3 regions of the Telluria sp. ZB4P34 genome follow, and region 1 is predicted to be linked to each of the others. Evidence: predicted binding sites of a transcription regulator. Region 1 holds the regulator's gene; each other region holds the start of a gene.
The links. Region 1 encodes sigma-54, which starts transcription at its own class of promoters, with help from an activator protein. Its sites were predicted from a motif close to TGGCANGNAANCTGCTTT; they were not measured.

Region 2: the regulator sigma-54 is predicted to act here: its motif matches at 2,592-2,609, upstream of AC56KL_RS12110 (TorF family putative porin).
Region 3: the regulator sigma-54 is predicted to act here: its motif matches at 2,276-2,293, upstream of AC56KL_RS02290 (PEP-CTERM sorting domain-containing protein).

What each region holds. Positions count from the first base shown of each region.
Region 1 is NZ_JCASIF010000032.1:458-4,318, reverse strand. It holds gene lptA (lipopolysaccharide transport periplasmic protein LptA) at 1-300, shown strand, start outside; gene lptB (LPS export ABC transporter ATP-binding protein) at 297-1,079, shown strand; gene AC56KL_RS23075 (RNA polymerase factor sigma-54) at 1,079-2,542, shown strand; gene hpf (ribosome hibernation-promoting factor, HPF/YfiA family) at 2,601-2,954, shown strand; gene AC56KL_RS23065 (enoyl-CoA hydratase/isomerase family protein) at 3,104-3,861, shown strand, end outside.
Region 2 is NZ_JCASIF010000005.1:284,274-288,134, forward strand. It holds gene amt (ammonium transporter) at 1-1,394, opposite strand, end outside; gene glnK (P-II family nitrogen regulator) at 1,405-1,743, opposite strand; gene AC56KL_RS12110 (TorF family putative porin) at 1,773-2,507, opposite strand; partial or broken gene AC56KL_RS12115 (accessory factor UbiK family protein) at 2,778-3,008, shown strand; gene AC56KL_RS12120 (adenosylcobalamin-dependent ribonucleoside-diphosphate reductase) at 3,180-3,861, shown strand, end outside.
Region 3 is NZ_JCASIF010000001.1:519,617-523,477, forward strand. It holds gene AC56KL_RS02280 (S46 family peptidase) at 1-743, opposite strand, end outside; gene AC56KL_RS02285 (WGxxGxxG family protein) at 1,073-1,324, shown strand; gene AC56KL_RS02290 (PEP-CTERM sorting domain-containing protein) at 1,410-2,240, opposite strand; gene AC56KL_RS02295 (efflux transporter outer membrane subunit) at 2,375-3,781, opposite strand; gene AC56KL_RS02300 (efflux RND transporter permease subunit) at 3,789-3,861, opposite strand, start outside.

The DNA.
Region 1 (3,861 bases):
CAGAAGCGCGACGGCGGCCCCGACCTGTGGGTGGAGGGCCAGGCCCAGAAAATCGAATACGACGAGCGCGCCGAGCTGGTCAAGCTGTTCACCAATGCCGAAGTGCGCGAACTGGAGAACGGCCGCATGACCAACGAGATCAAGGGGCCATTCGTCTCCTACGACAACCGCCGCGAAGTGGCGCAGGTGCGCAACGACGCCAGCGGCACCAGCAAGGTGGGCGGCGGGCGCGGCACCCTGATCATCGCGCCGCGCAGGCCTTCAACTGCGACGGCGCCAGCCGAGGGCGCAAAGCAATGACGGCATCGATGACGGCGGCGCAGGCCACGGCGCGCGAAGGCTGCAGCACCCTGCTGGTCAAGGGCCTGCAGAAGAGCTACGGCAAGCGCCTGGTGGTGCGCGACGTCTCGTTGCAGGTCGAGTGCGGCGAAGTGGTCGGCCTGCTCGGCCCCAATGGCGCCGGCAAGACCACCTCGTTCTACATGATCGTGGGCCTGGTGCCGTCCGATGCCGGCACCATCGACATCAACGGCACCGACATCTCCAGCCTGCCGATCCACCGGCGCGCGGTGCTGGGCCTGTCCTACTTGCCGCAGGAAGCCTCGGTGTTCCGGAAGCTGACGGTGGAGGAGAACATCCGCGCGGTGCTGGAACTGCAGCGGGTGGACGGCAAGCCGCTGGGCAAGGACCAGATCAACGAGCGCCTCGACACCCTGCTGGCCGAACTGCAGATCGAGAAGCTGCGCGAGAACCCGGCGCTGTCGCTGTCGGGCGGCGAGCGGCGCCGGGTGGAGATCGCGCGCGCGCTGGCGACCAACCCGCGCTTCGTCCTGCTGGACGAACCCTTCGCGGGCGTGGACCCGATCGCGGTGATCGAGATCCAGCGCATCGTGCGCTTCCTGAAGGAGCGCAACATCGGCGTCCTGATCACCGACCACAACGTGCGCGAGACGCTCGGCATCTGCGACCGCGCCTACATCATCAACCAGGGCGCGGTGCTGGCCTCGGGCCGCCCCGACGACATCATCGCCGACGAATCCGTCCGGCGCGTCTACCTCGGCGAACACTTCAGGATGTAATGAAACAATCCCTGCAGCTCCGCACCTCGCAGCATCTCGCGCTCACGCCGCAACTGCAGCAGTCGATCCGCCTGCTGCAGCTGTCCACGCTCGAACTGCAGGCCGAGATCGAGCAGATCCTGCATGACAACCCGCTGCTCGAACGGCTCGACGATCCGCTCGACCGCTCGGTGCGCCTGCTGGCCGACGGCGCGATCAACAACGCGCCCGCCAATGGCGAAGCGCCGCAGCCGGGCCAGCAGGAGGAGCAGGCCAAGCCCGAGGCCGAAGGCCACGAGGAGGGCCTTGAGGCCGAACGCGGCGAGTCCGAAGGGGACTGGGGCAGCGAGGGCGGCGGACGCGGCGACGGCGACGAGGACGGCCGTCCGCAGCTGGAAGCCGACTCCATCACGCTGCGCGAGCACCTGGCGGAGCAGATCCGCCTGAGCGCCTGCAGCGCGCGCGACCGCGCACTGGCCGAACTCGTGATCGATGCGCTCGACGACAACGGCTACCTGGACGAGCCGCTGGACGAGATCCATGCGCGCCTGCCGCAGGAACTCGAGATCGGGATGGACGAGCTGCGCTGCGCGCTGGCGCTGGTGCAGAGCCTGGACCCGGTCGGCGTCGGTGCGCGCAGCGCGGCCGAATGCCTGGCGCTGCAGATCCGCCGCATGCCGGGCGTGCCCCTGGTGACGCGGCGCCTCGCCCTGAAGATCGTCGAGGGTTACCTGACCTGGTTCGCGCAGCGCGAATACACCAAGCTCAAAAAGGCGCTCGACTGCGACGACGAGGACCTGCGCGAAGTGCAGGCCGTGGTCCGCCAGTGCAATCCGCATCCCGGCGCGGCTTTTGGCGCGGGCGTGTCGGATTTCGTGGTGCCGGACGTGATCGTGCGCCGCTCCAAGAACGGCTGGCAGGTAGCACTGAACCCGGAAGTGATGCCGAAGCTGCGCGTGAACTCCCTGTACGCCAACCTGCTCAAGGGCGGAAAGAGCGAAAGCCAGATGGGCGCGCAGCTGCAGGAAGCGAAGTGGCTGATCAAGAACATGCGCCAGCGTTTCGATACGATCCTGCGTGTCGCCGAGGCAATCGTCGAGCGTCAGCGCAACTTTTTCAGCCACGGCGCCGTCGCCATGCGCCCTCTTGTTTTACGCGAGATAGCTGATACACTAGGCCTACACGAGAGCACGATTTCTCGTGTCACAACGCAGAAATACATGCTGACCCCGCACGGCATGTTCGAGCTGAAGTACTTCTTCGGAAGCCATGTCGCCACCGAAGCGGGGGGAGAAGCCTCCTCGACGGCGATCCGCGCTCTCATAGCGCAATTGACAGGAGCAGAAGACCCTAGGAATCCTCTATCCGACAGCAAGATCGCGGAGATGCTCGGGGAACAAGGTATGGTCATTGCGCGCCGGACGGTTGCCAAGTACCGCGAAGCGCTCAAGATTCCGCCCGTCAGCCTCCGCAAATCCCTGTAAAGCTACTGCCCACTCTCACCTTGTGGCGCGGGCAGGGCACCTTCCCAAAGGAGTGTGTATGAACCTCACCATCAGCGGCCACCATCTCGAAGTCACCCCCGCCATCCGTGAATACGTTCAGAATAAGCTCGAGCGCATCACCCGCCATTTCGACCATGTGATCGACACCCACGTGTTCCTCGCCATCGATAACCTCACTGAAAAAGAGAAACGGCAGAAAGCCGAAATCAATTTGCAGGTATCCGGCAAGATTTTGCATGTCGCCAGTGCGGCGCAAGACCTCTATGCGGCGATCGACACGCTCATGGACCGGCTGGACAGGCAGGTTCTAAAACACAAATCCATGCTGCAAGACCATAACCACGTGGCGCACAAGCGCCTTCCGGACATCGGAGAAGCTGAAGCCGCGTAACGCAGTTCCTGCGAACGGGCTGTAGCACAACAGCAAGGGCGTCTGAGGGGGCGCCCTTTTTGCGTTTGTAAGGCCTGTTATTTTTCTCCGCTTCCGGATTTGTACAAATGTTCTGTAGAATGCATGTCTTTTCGATCACAGACATTGCCATGACCGAATACGTCCTGACCCGCGTCGCCAACCGCACCGGCGTCATTACGCTCGACCGGCCGAAAGCCCTGAACTCCCTCTCGCTCGACATGGTGCGCGACCTGACTGCCATCCTGCTGCAATGGAAAGAGGATGCCGGGGTCGATGCTGTAGTCATCACGAGCACCAGCGAGAAGGCCCTGTGCGCGGGCGGCGATATCCGCTTCTTCCACGAGATGGGCCAGGTGGGCCCGACTGGCGGCAGCGCGCTGCTGGAAGACTTCTTTACCGAAGAATACGCGCTCAACCACCTGATCCACTTTTATCCGAAGCCCTATATTGCCGTGATGGACGGCGTGGTGATGGGCGGCGGCATGGGCATCGCCCAGGGCGGCCCGGACTGCGGCCTGCGCATCGTGACCGAGCGCACGAAGATGGCGATGCCCGAGGTGAACATCGGCCTGTTCCCGGACGTGGGCGGCAGCCATTTCCTGTCGCACGCGCCGGGCCAGCTGGGCCAGTACCTGGGCCTGACCGGGCTCACCATCGGCGCCGCCGACGCGCTGTACGTGGGACTGGCGGACGTGTTCGTGCCGGGCGCCGAGCTGGGCGGCCTGATGGCGCTGGTGGCATCGACGCCGGGGCGCGGCTTGCCGGGCGCAATCCGCAGCTACGCGGCGCAGTTTGCCGGCCAGGTGGGCGCCAGCGAACTGCAGGCGCAGCGCGGCGTGATCGACGCGCACTTCGGTGCGGCCTCGGTGGACGCGATCATGGCCTC
Region 2 (3,861 bases), on a different contig from region 1:
AGGTGGTAGGCCGACTCCCCGTGGCTGGTGATGTCCAGCCCTTCTCGCTCGGCATCGGCCGGCACGCGCAGCCCGACGACGACGTCCACCAGCTTGAAGGCGACGAAGGCAACCACCGCCGACCACACGATGGTGATGCCCACCGCTTCAGCCTGCACCAGCAGCTGCTTGGCGATCGAGTAGTCAGGCGAGGCCTTGTTGGCGATGTAGTCCCAGACGCCCTGCCCGCCCAGCTGCGGCGCGGCGAACACGCCGGTCAGCAGTGCGCCCAGGATGCCGCCCACGCCGTGCACGCCGAACACGTCGAGCGAGTCGTCGGCGCCCAGCAGGCGCTTCAGGCCGGTCACGCCCCACAGGCAGATGACGCCGGCCAGCAGGCCCATCACCAGGGCGCCCATCGGTCCGACGAAGCCGGCGCCCGGGGTGATCGCCACCAGGCCCGATACCGCGCCCGAGACGGCGCCCAGCAGCGAAGGCTTGCGCTTGAAGGCCCACTCGCCGAACATCCACGACACGGCGGCGGCGGCCGTGGCCAGCAGGGTGTTGATGAAGGCCAGCGCGGCGATGTCGCCCGCTTCCAGCGCCGAGCCGGCGTTGAAGCCGAACCAGCCCACCCACAGCAGCGAAGCGCCGATCATGGTCATCGTCAGCGAGTGCGGGGCCATCGATTCGCGGCCGAGGCCGATGCGCTTGCCGATCACGTAGGCGCCGACCAGGCCGGCGACCGCCGCATTGATGTGGACCACGGTGCCGCCGGCGAAGTCGAGCGCGCCGTGCTGCCACAGGAAACCGGCGTTACTGGTCACGGTCGCGAGGGTGGCAGCGTCCTGGATCGCGTCCGGGCCGGCCCAGAACCAGACCATGTGGGCCACCGGCAGATAGCCGAATGTGAACCACAGCACCGTGAACAGCAGCACGGCCGAGAAACGCACGCGCTCGGCAAAGGCGCCGACGATCAGGGCGCAGGTGATGGCGGCGAAGGTGCCCTGGAAGGCGACGAAGATGAACTCGGGGATCATCGTCTCCTTGCTGAAGGTGGCGGCCTGGCTGAAGCTGCCCGCGGCGGCATCGTAGATGCCGTTCAGGAACACGCGGTCGAAGCCGCCGATGAAGGCGTTGCCTTGCGTGAAGGCCAGCGAGTAGCCGTACAGGCACCACAGGACGATCACCAGCGAGAACACCATGAACACCTGCATCAGCACCGACAGCATGTTCTTGGCGCGCACCAGGCCGCCGTAGAACAGGGCCAGGCCGGGAATCGTCATCATGATGACCAGCAGCGTGGCGACGAACATCCAGGCGGTGTCGCCCTTGTTGATGCTGGGTGCGGCCAGCGCCGGCAGCGCCAGGCCGGCGCACGCGAGGCCGGCAAGGATTCTGGTAATGAGCTTCATGGGGTTCCCCTTACAGTGCTTCGTTGCCGGTCTCGCCGGTACGGATACGGATGACCTGGTTGAGGTCGGCCACGAAAATCTTGCCGTCACCGATCTTGCCGGTCCGGGCCGCGCCCGAGATGGCGTCGATCACCTGGTCGACCACGGCGTCGTCCACCGCGGCTTCGATCTTGATTTTCGGAAGGAAATCGACGACGTACTCCGCGCCGCGGTACAGCTCGGTGTGGCCCTTCTGGCGGCCGAAACCTTTGACTTCAGTTACGGTCATGCCCTGCACGTTGATCTCCGACAGCGCTTCGCGGACTTCGTCCAGCTTGAAGGGCTTGATGATGGCGGTAATCATTTTCATGGTGTTGCCTCTATGGCGTTCAGATGCGTTTAGAAAGTTTTGGACACGGTCAGTACGGCCGCCGACTTGCCCAGGTTTTCGCCTCGCGGGCTCAGGTAGGCACTGGTACTGGCCTTGATCCAGGCCAGCGACACGGTGGCAAGGCCGAAGTCCTTGGTAAGGCCGACCTTGTAGTCGGTGTACGAGAACGCGCCGTTGTTGTTCACTTCCTGGCGCCCGGCATGCAGGTTCAGCATGAGGCCGTTGTAGACGTCGATATCGGCGCCCAGGTCCAGGTAGCCGCTGCGCTTGCTGTTCGCGGTGCCGAACAGGTTGGTGGTCGCGTGCGAATACTTGACGTAGGCCGGGCCGAAGCCCAGGCGCGCGTAGAGTTCGAACGTATTGGCGCGCGGGTTCAGGTCGTTGGACGGATACCAGTAGTACAGGCCGCCGACGTCGTAGCTGAGGTTTTCGGAAAGATTGCCGCGCTTGCCGCCGTAGACGTCCCACTCGATGTCGCCGTCGCCGCCGAGATCCTTCGTCCATTTGATGGTGGACAGCCAGGTTCCCACGTACAGGCCGGTCGGGCCGTGCACGTAGTCGACGCCGCCCTGCAGCGCCGGGTCCAACCGGGTTTGCGACAGGCCGCGGTAACGGTAGTCGCTGGTGATGGCGGCGTTGTAGCTGATCTGGTGCTCAGGAGTCGCTTCTTGCGCGAACGCAGGGACACTGGAAAGGGCCAGCACGGCCCAGGTCACTGCTGCTGCACTTGTGTTGCACTTCATGACATTCCCCTTAATATTCAACAGCCAAGCGTGGCGCGGGCTGTTGCGGTTTACAATCCTGTTTGCTACACGCCTGACAACTCTTTAGCAGGATGCGTGCCAGCATGAAAAACGCGATCGGGACGCCCGGGAGTGCTTGTTTTCCCGGCCATCCGCCCCATTTGCGATTCGAATAACCCGGGAAAGCCATGCCGCGGGCGCCGCTGGCGGCGCCACGCACCAAAGCGGAAGGCGACGCACCGTGGTGGTGCACCGGTCAGACACAAGGAAATGGACATGAACAGCTTCTTCAACGACATCCAGGGCAAGATCAACCAGGCGCTGGAAAGCACGCCGGCCAAGGACATCGAGCGCAACGTCAAGGCGATGGTGACCCAGGGCTTCTCGAAGCTCGACCTCGTCACCCGCGAAGAGTTCGACATCCAGGCCCAGGTGCTGGCCAAGACCCGCGCCAAGCTCGAAGCACTGGAGCTGCGCGTGGTGGAGCTGGAATCGCGCCTGGCGGGGCAGGCTGCGCCGGCCTCCTCCACGTTCACGTCTGCCGGCAGCACCGGCGGCGCCAGCCCGGCTGCCGATGCCGCCATTCCCGGCGCCACCGACCCGGCCGCGCCGCACATCATCCTCGACAAGCCGTAATCACCCGCTTGCATTCATGCAGGAGCACAGCGCACCATGAATGCAATCGACCAGCCCGCCGGCGCCCTGGCGCCGCAGGAAGTCTCGCTCGACGTCCTGCGCGAGAAATACGCGAAGGGCCAGGAGACCGGCATCCTCGACGTACGCCGGCGCGTGGCGCGCGCCCTGGCGGCACTCGAACCCGGGCTCGATGGCGACGGCCGCACCGCGCTCGAGGAGCGCTTCGTCTGGGCCCAGGAGCAGGGCTTCGTCCCGGCCGGGCGCATCAACTCGGCCGCCGGCCTTGGCCTGCAGGCCACCCTCATCAACTGCTTTGTCCAGCCGGTGGGCGATTCCATCTCTGGCAGCGAGGACGGCCTGCCCGGCATCTACACCGCCCTGGCGGAGGCCGCCGAGACCATGCGCCGCGGCGGCGGCGTAGGCTACGATTTCAGCGCCATCCGGCCGATGGGCAGCAAGGTCCACGGCACCCGCTCGCGCGCTTCCGGCCCGGTCTCGTACATGGAGGTCTTCGACGCCTCGTGCCGCACCGTGGAATCGGCCGGCGCCCGGCGCGGGGCGCAAATGGGCGTGCTGCGCATCGACCACCCGGACATCGAACGCTTCATCGCCGCCAAGGACGAAGGCGGGCTCACCAACTTCAATATCTCGGTCGGCGTCACCGACGACTTCATGCACGCCGTGGAGGCGGACGCGCCCTTCGAGCTGGTGCACCGCG
Region 3 (3,861 bases), on a different contig from region 1:
AAGTCCTTCGACTTGTAGGGCACGTTGTTCGGCGACGGATCGGCCGGACGGCCGTCGGGGCCGACGTAGGCGCGCAGGAAGGCATAGTCGCCGGTCTGGCGCGGCCACTCGTAGTTGTCGATGTCGCCGCCGAAGTTGCCGATGCGGTCGGAGGGCGCGTACACGAGGCGCACGTCGCGGATCATCAGTTGCTTGATGCGGTAGTACTCCAGGCCGCGGTGGAAGGCCGGCACCGAGCAGCGGATCGACTTGTCGGTTTCGCATTCCGCCACCAGGGCCTTGATGCGGGATTCGACCAGCTCGTGGCGCTCGCGTCCCGACAGGTTCGCGTTCAATCCCTTGAGCACGCGGTCCGTCACGTTCTCCACCTTTTCGGTGACGTAGACCAGCGTGCTCGGGCCGCCCGGCAGTTCCTCGGCGCGGGTCCTGGCCAGGAAGCCGTTGACGATGTAGTTCTTTTCCGGCGTCGCGTTGCGCTGGATCGCGCCGTAGGCGCAGTGGTGATTGGTGACCACCAGGCCTTCGGGGGACACGAACGAGGCCGAGCAGCCGCCCAGCGAGACGATGGCGCTCATCGGATGCCTGGTGAGGTCGGCCAGCTTTTCGGCCGGCATGGTGATGCCGATGCGCCTGAGTTCGGATTTGAGTTGCGGCAGCTGGTGCGGTTGCCACTGGCCTTCGTCGGCGACAGCGACGCTCGCGGCGCCCATCAGTGCGACGGGCAGGACGATCGATTTGAACAAGGTGGAATCCCAGGCGAATGAATGCAGCCGGGAGTATAGCTATTGTTACATCCGCATAGGTCGTTTTTCGGCGTAATGACGGCTGCCGGGTGGCCTGACACCAGCGATAGCGACAGGCCTTGATGACAGCAGACTCGATCCGCGGGAACGATGATGCATCCCGCCGTTTATTTCTGATTTGTACCGTGCTGAGCCCATTTGCCTGCGTGTCTATACTGGGTCAAAGACGGTTCCCAACCTTCTGGACGTAGCTGACTTTGTTGTTGCAATAAATAAGGCAATAAACCTGGGCGAATGCATCGATACGCTCACAACCAACGGAGAAAACCATGAAGAAAATAATGCCTGCTGCTTGCCGTACCCTCGTCGCCATGTCGCTGACCCTCGCCTGCGCCCTGCCGGCCGCGGCCCAGAACACCGGAGGCGACGCTGCCAACACCGGTACCGCCACGACCACCCAGACCGAGCGCGACGACGACACCGATTACGGCTGGATCGGCCTGCTCGGCCTTGCCGGCCTGCTCGGCCTGCGCCGCAAGCACGACGATCACCGCACGACCACCACCACGCACAACCGCTGATTTTTCTGTCGACAAGGCCCGTGTATCTTTTCCCCGGATGCACGGGCCGCCAGGCGCTGCGCTGCCTATAGCTGCGTTTAGCTGCTTAGAGCTGCTTGCGGCGACGCACCGCGCCGAGGCCGAATGCCCCCAGGCCGAGCAGCGCGATGCTCGCAGGTTCCGGCACCTCTGCAGGGGCAAGTTCGAAGTTGTATGTCGTCGCTTCCTCGCCGGTGAAACCGATGCGCACGTTGTCGACGAAGCCGCGGAAAGTACCGCCCCAGCCGGACCCGATACCGAACTCGATGCCGAGGATGGCGGTCGAGGTGCCCAGCACATCGTATGGCGTCCCGTTGGGCACGTTCGGTATCGCCCCGGCGGCCCAGTTGTCCAGCGTGATGTCGAAATCCTCCACCGTGGTACCGGGCGTGAACTTGCGCTGCCAGAAATACTGGTTTTCCAGGTCGCTGGAAACCCAGGTGTTCTGGGCGGTCGGGCCGTTGTAGATCTGCTCCCAGACGAGGTAGCCACGGTCGACAGTCGTGCCGGCGTCGCCATCGGCGTCGTACAGGAGGCGCATGGCCGGCGCCAGGTGTCCGGCCGAGGTGCCGGGGGCGCGGAACCAGTCAAAGCCGACGACATCGACATTGCCGAGCGTGCGGCCGTCCACGAAGCCCCAGGTAAGGGCATAGTCGGCCTTGCCGCTGCCGTCGGTGGACGACATCTCGACCGATCCGCTGCCATTGCGCGGGTTGGCAGCGGTGATCCCTGCGAAGGTGTCCGACTTATAGCCGTTGGACTTGTCGCGGAAATTGGTCAGGTACCAGGCATCCGTGGTGAACGCGGCGCCCACGCTGGTGACGGTTACGGTGCCGGCCTGGGCGCTGCTTGCAGCCAGGAGCGAAAGGACAAGGATCGAACGGGACAGGGTCTTCATGGCGTTTCCTCGGTTGTGGGATGAACGCCCATGCCAATGCAAGATGAATGCCAGCTGGAACTAATTGAAAATAATCAACAAGTTATACAATTGGTTATTGCAATAAAGTTAGCATTTGTCAGATTCTTCGACACTCAGCCGGCCTCTCCAGCTGCGCGCCATCCGCCACCCAGCGCCTGGATCAGCGCCACCGCCGCCGCCTGCCGGTCGGCCTGCACCTGCACCAGGGCGCGCCGCGCGTTCAGCGCGGTCGCCTGGGCCTGCACGACTTCCGAATAACTGACCTGCCCTGCCCGGTAGCGGTTCAGGATCTGCTGCTCGACCCGGTCGGCCGCTTCGGAGGCCACGCGCCGCAGTTCCTGCTGCTGTTCCAGCACGCGCACCGCCGTGAGCTGGTCTTCCACGTCGGCGAAGGCGTTCAATACCGTCTGGCGGTAGCGCGCCACTGCCGCCTGGTGCCGGGCCTCGGCGCCCGCGACGCTGGCGCGGGTGGCGCCGGCGTTGAAGATCGACTGCGCGGCCGCCAGCCCGAAGGACCAGGCGGCGTTCGATGCAGAGAACAGGTCGGCGACCCGCGAGCCGCCCGTTCCCAGTGAAGCGGACAGGCCGATGTTGGGGAAGTAGGCCGAGCGCGCGATGCCGATCTCCGCATTGGCGGCCGCCACGTCGCGTTCGGCGGCGGCGATGTCCGGACGGCGCTGCAGCAGGGTGGACGGCAGGCCCACCGGCACCGCCGGCACCGTCGCGCGCCATTCGCCCAGCGGCGCGAGCGTGAACTCGGCCGGCGCCCTGCCGACCAGGATCGCGATGGCGTGCTCGAACTGGGCTCGCCGGCGCGCCAGCCCGAGCGCGTCGTCGCGGGCGTTGGCGAGCTGGGTCTCGGCCTGCAGCACGTCGGTGCGGGCCACGATGCCGACATTGAAGCGGTTCTGCGTGATCCGCAGCTCGCGCTCGTAGCCCGCGATGGTGCGCTCGACCAGGGCGCGCTGCGCATCGAGCGCGCGCACGGCGAAGTAGTTGGCGGCCAGCTCGCCCTGGGCCGACAGGCGCGCGCTGGCCAGGTCGGCAGCCGAGGCTTCCGCTCCCGCGCGGGCGCTGGTGACGCCGGCGCGCAGCCGGCCCCACACATCCGGCTCCCAGCCGCCGCCGAGGTTGAGCCGATAAGCATTGTCCGCGCCCTGCCCGCGCACGCCGGCGCGCTCGCCGCCCACGCTCAGGTTCAGGCTCGGGAACAGCGCGGCGCGCTCCTGCTGCACCAGGGCGCGTGCCTGCGCATAGTTGGCCGCGGCCACCGCCACGTTCTGGTTCGACACCGCGATCGCACCGGCCAGGTCGTTCAGGACCGGATCGCCGAACAGCTGCCACCAGGGGCCGCGCTCGAGCGCATCGGCGGGCGCGGCAGGCACCCAGCCTTCGGCTTCCTTGAAGGCCGCCGGTTCGGGCGTCGCCGGACGCTGGTAGGCCGGGCCGATGGCGCAGCCGGCAGCCAGGCTGGCGGCAAGGGCGGCGAGGTGGAGGCGGAAAATGGGATGGGTTCGCATGTCGGTCTTATTTGGCAGGAATAGGATCGTCCAGGTCGGCATGGCGGGTCAGCTCGTGCTCGTCGGCCTTCTTCTTGCGC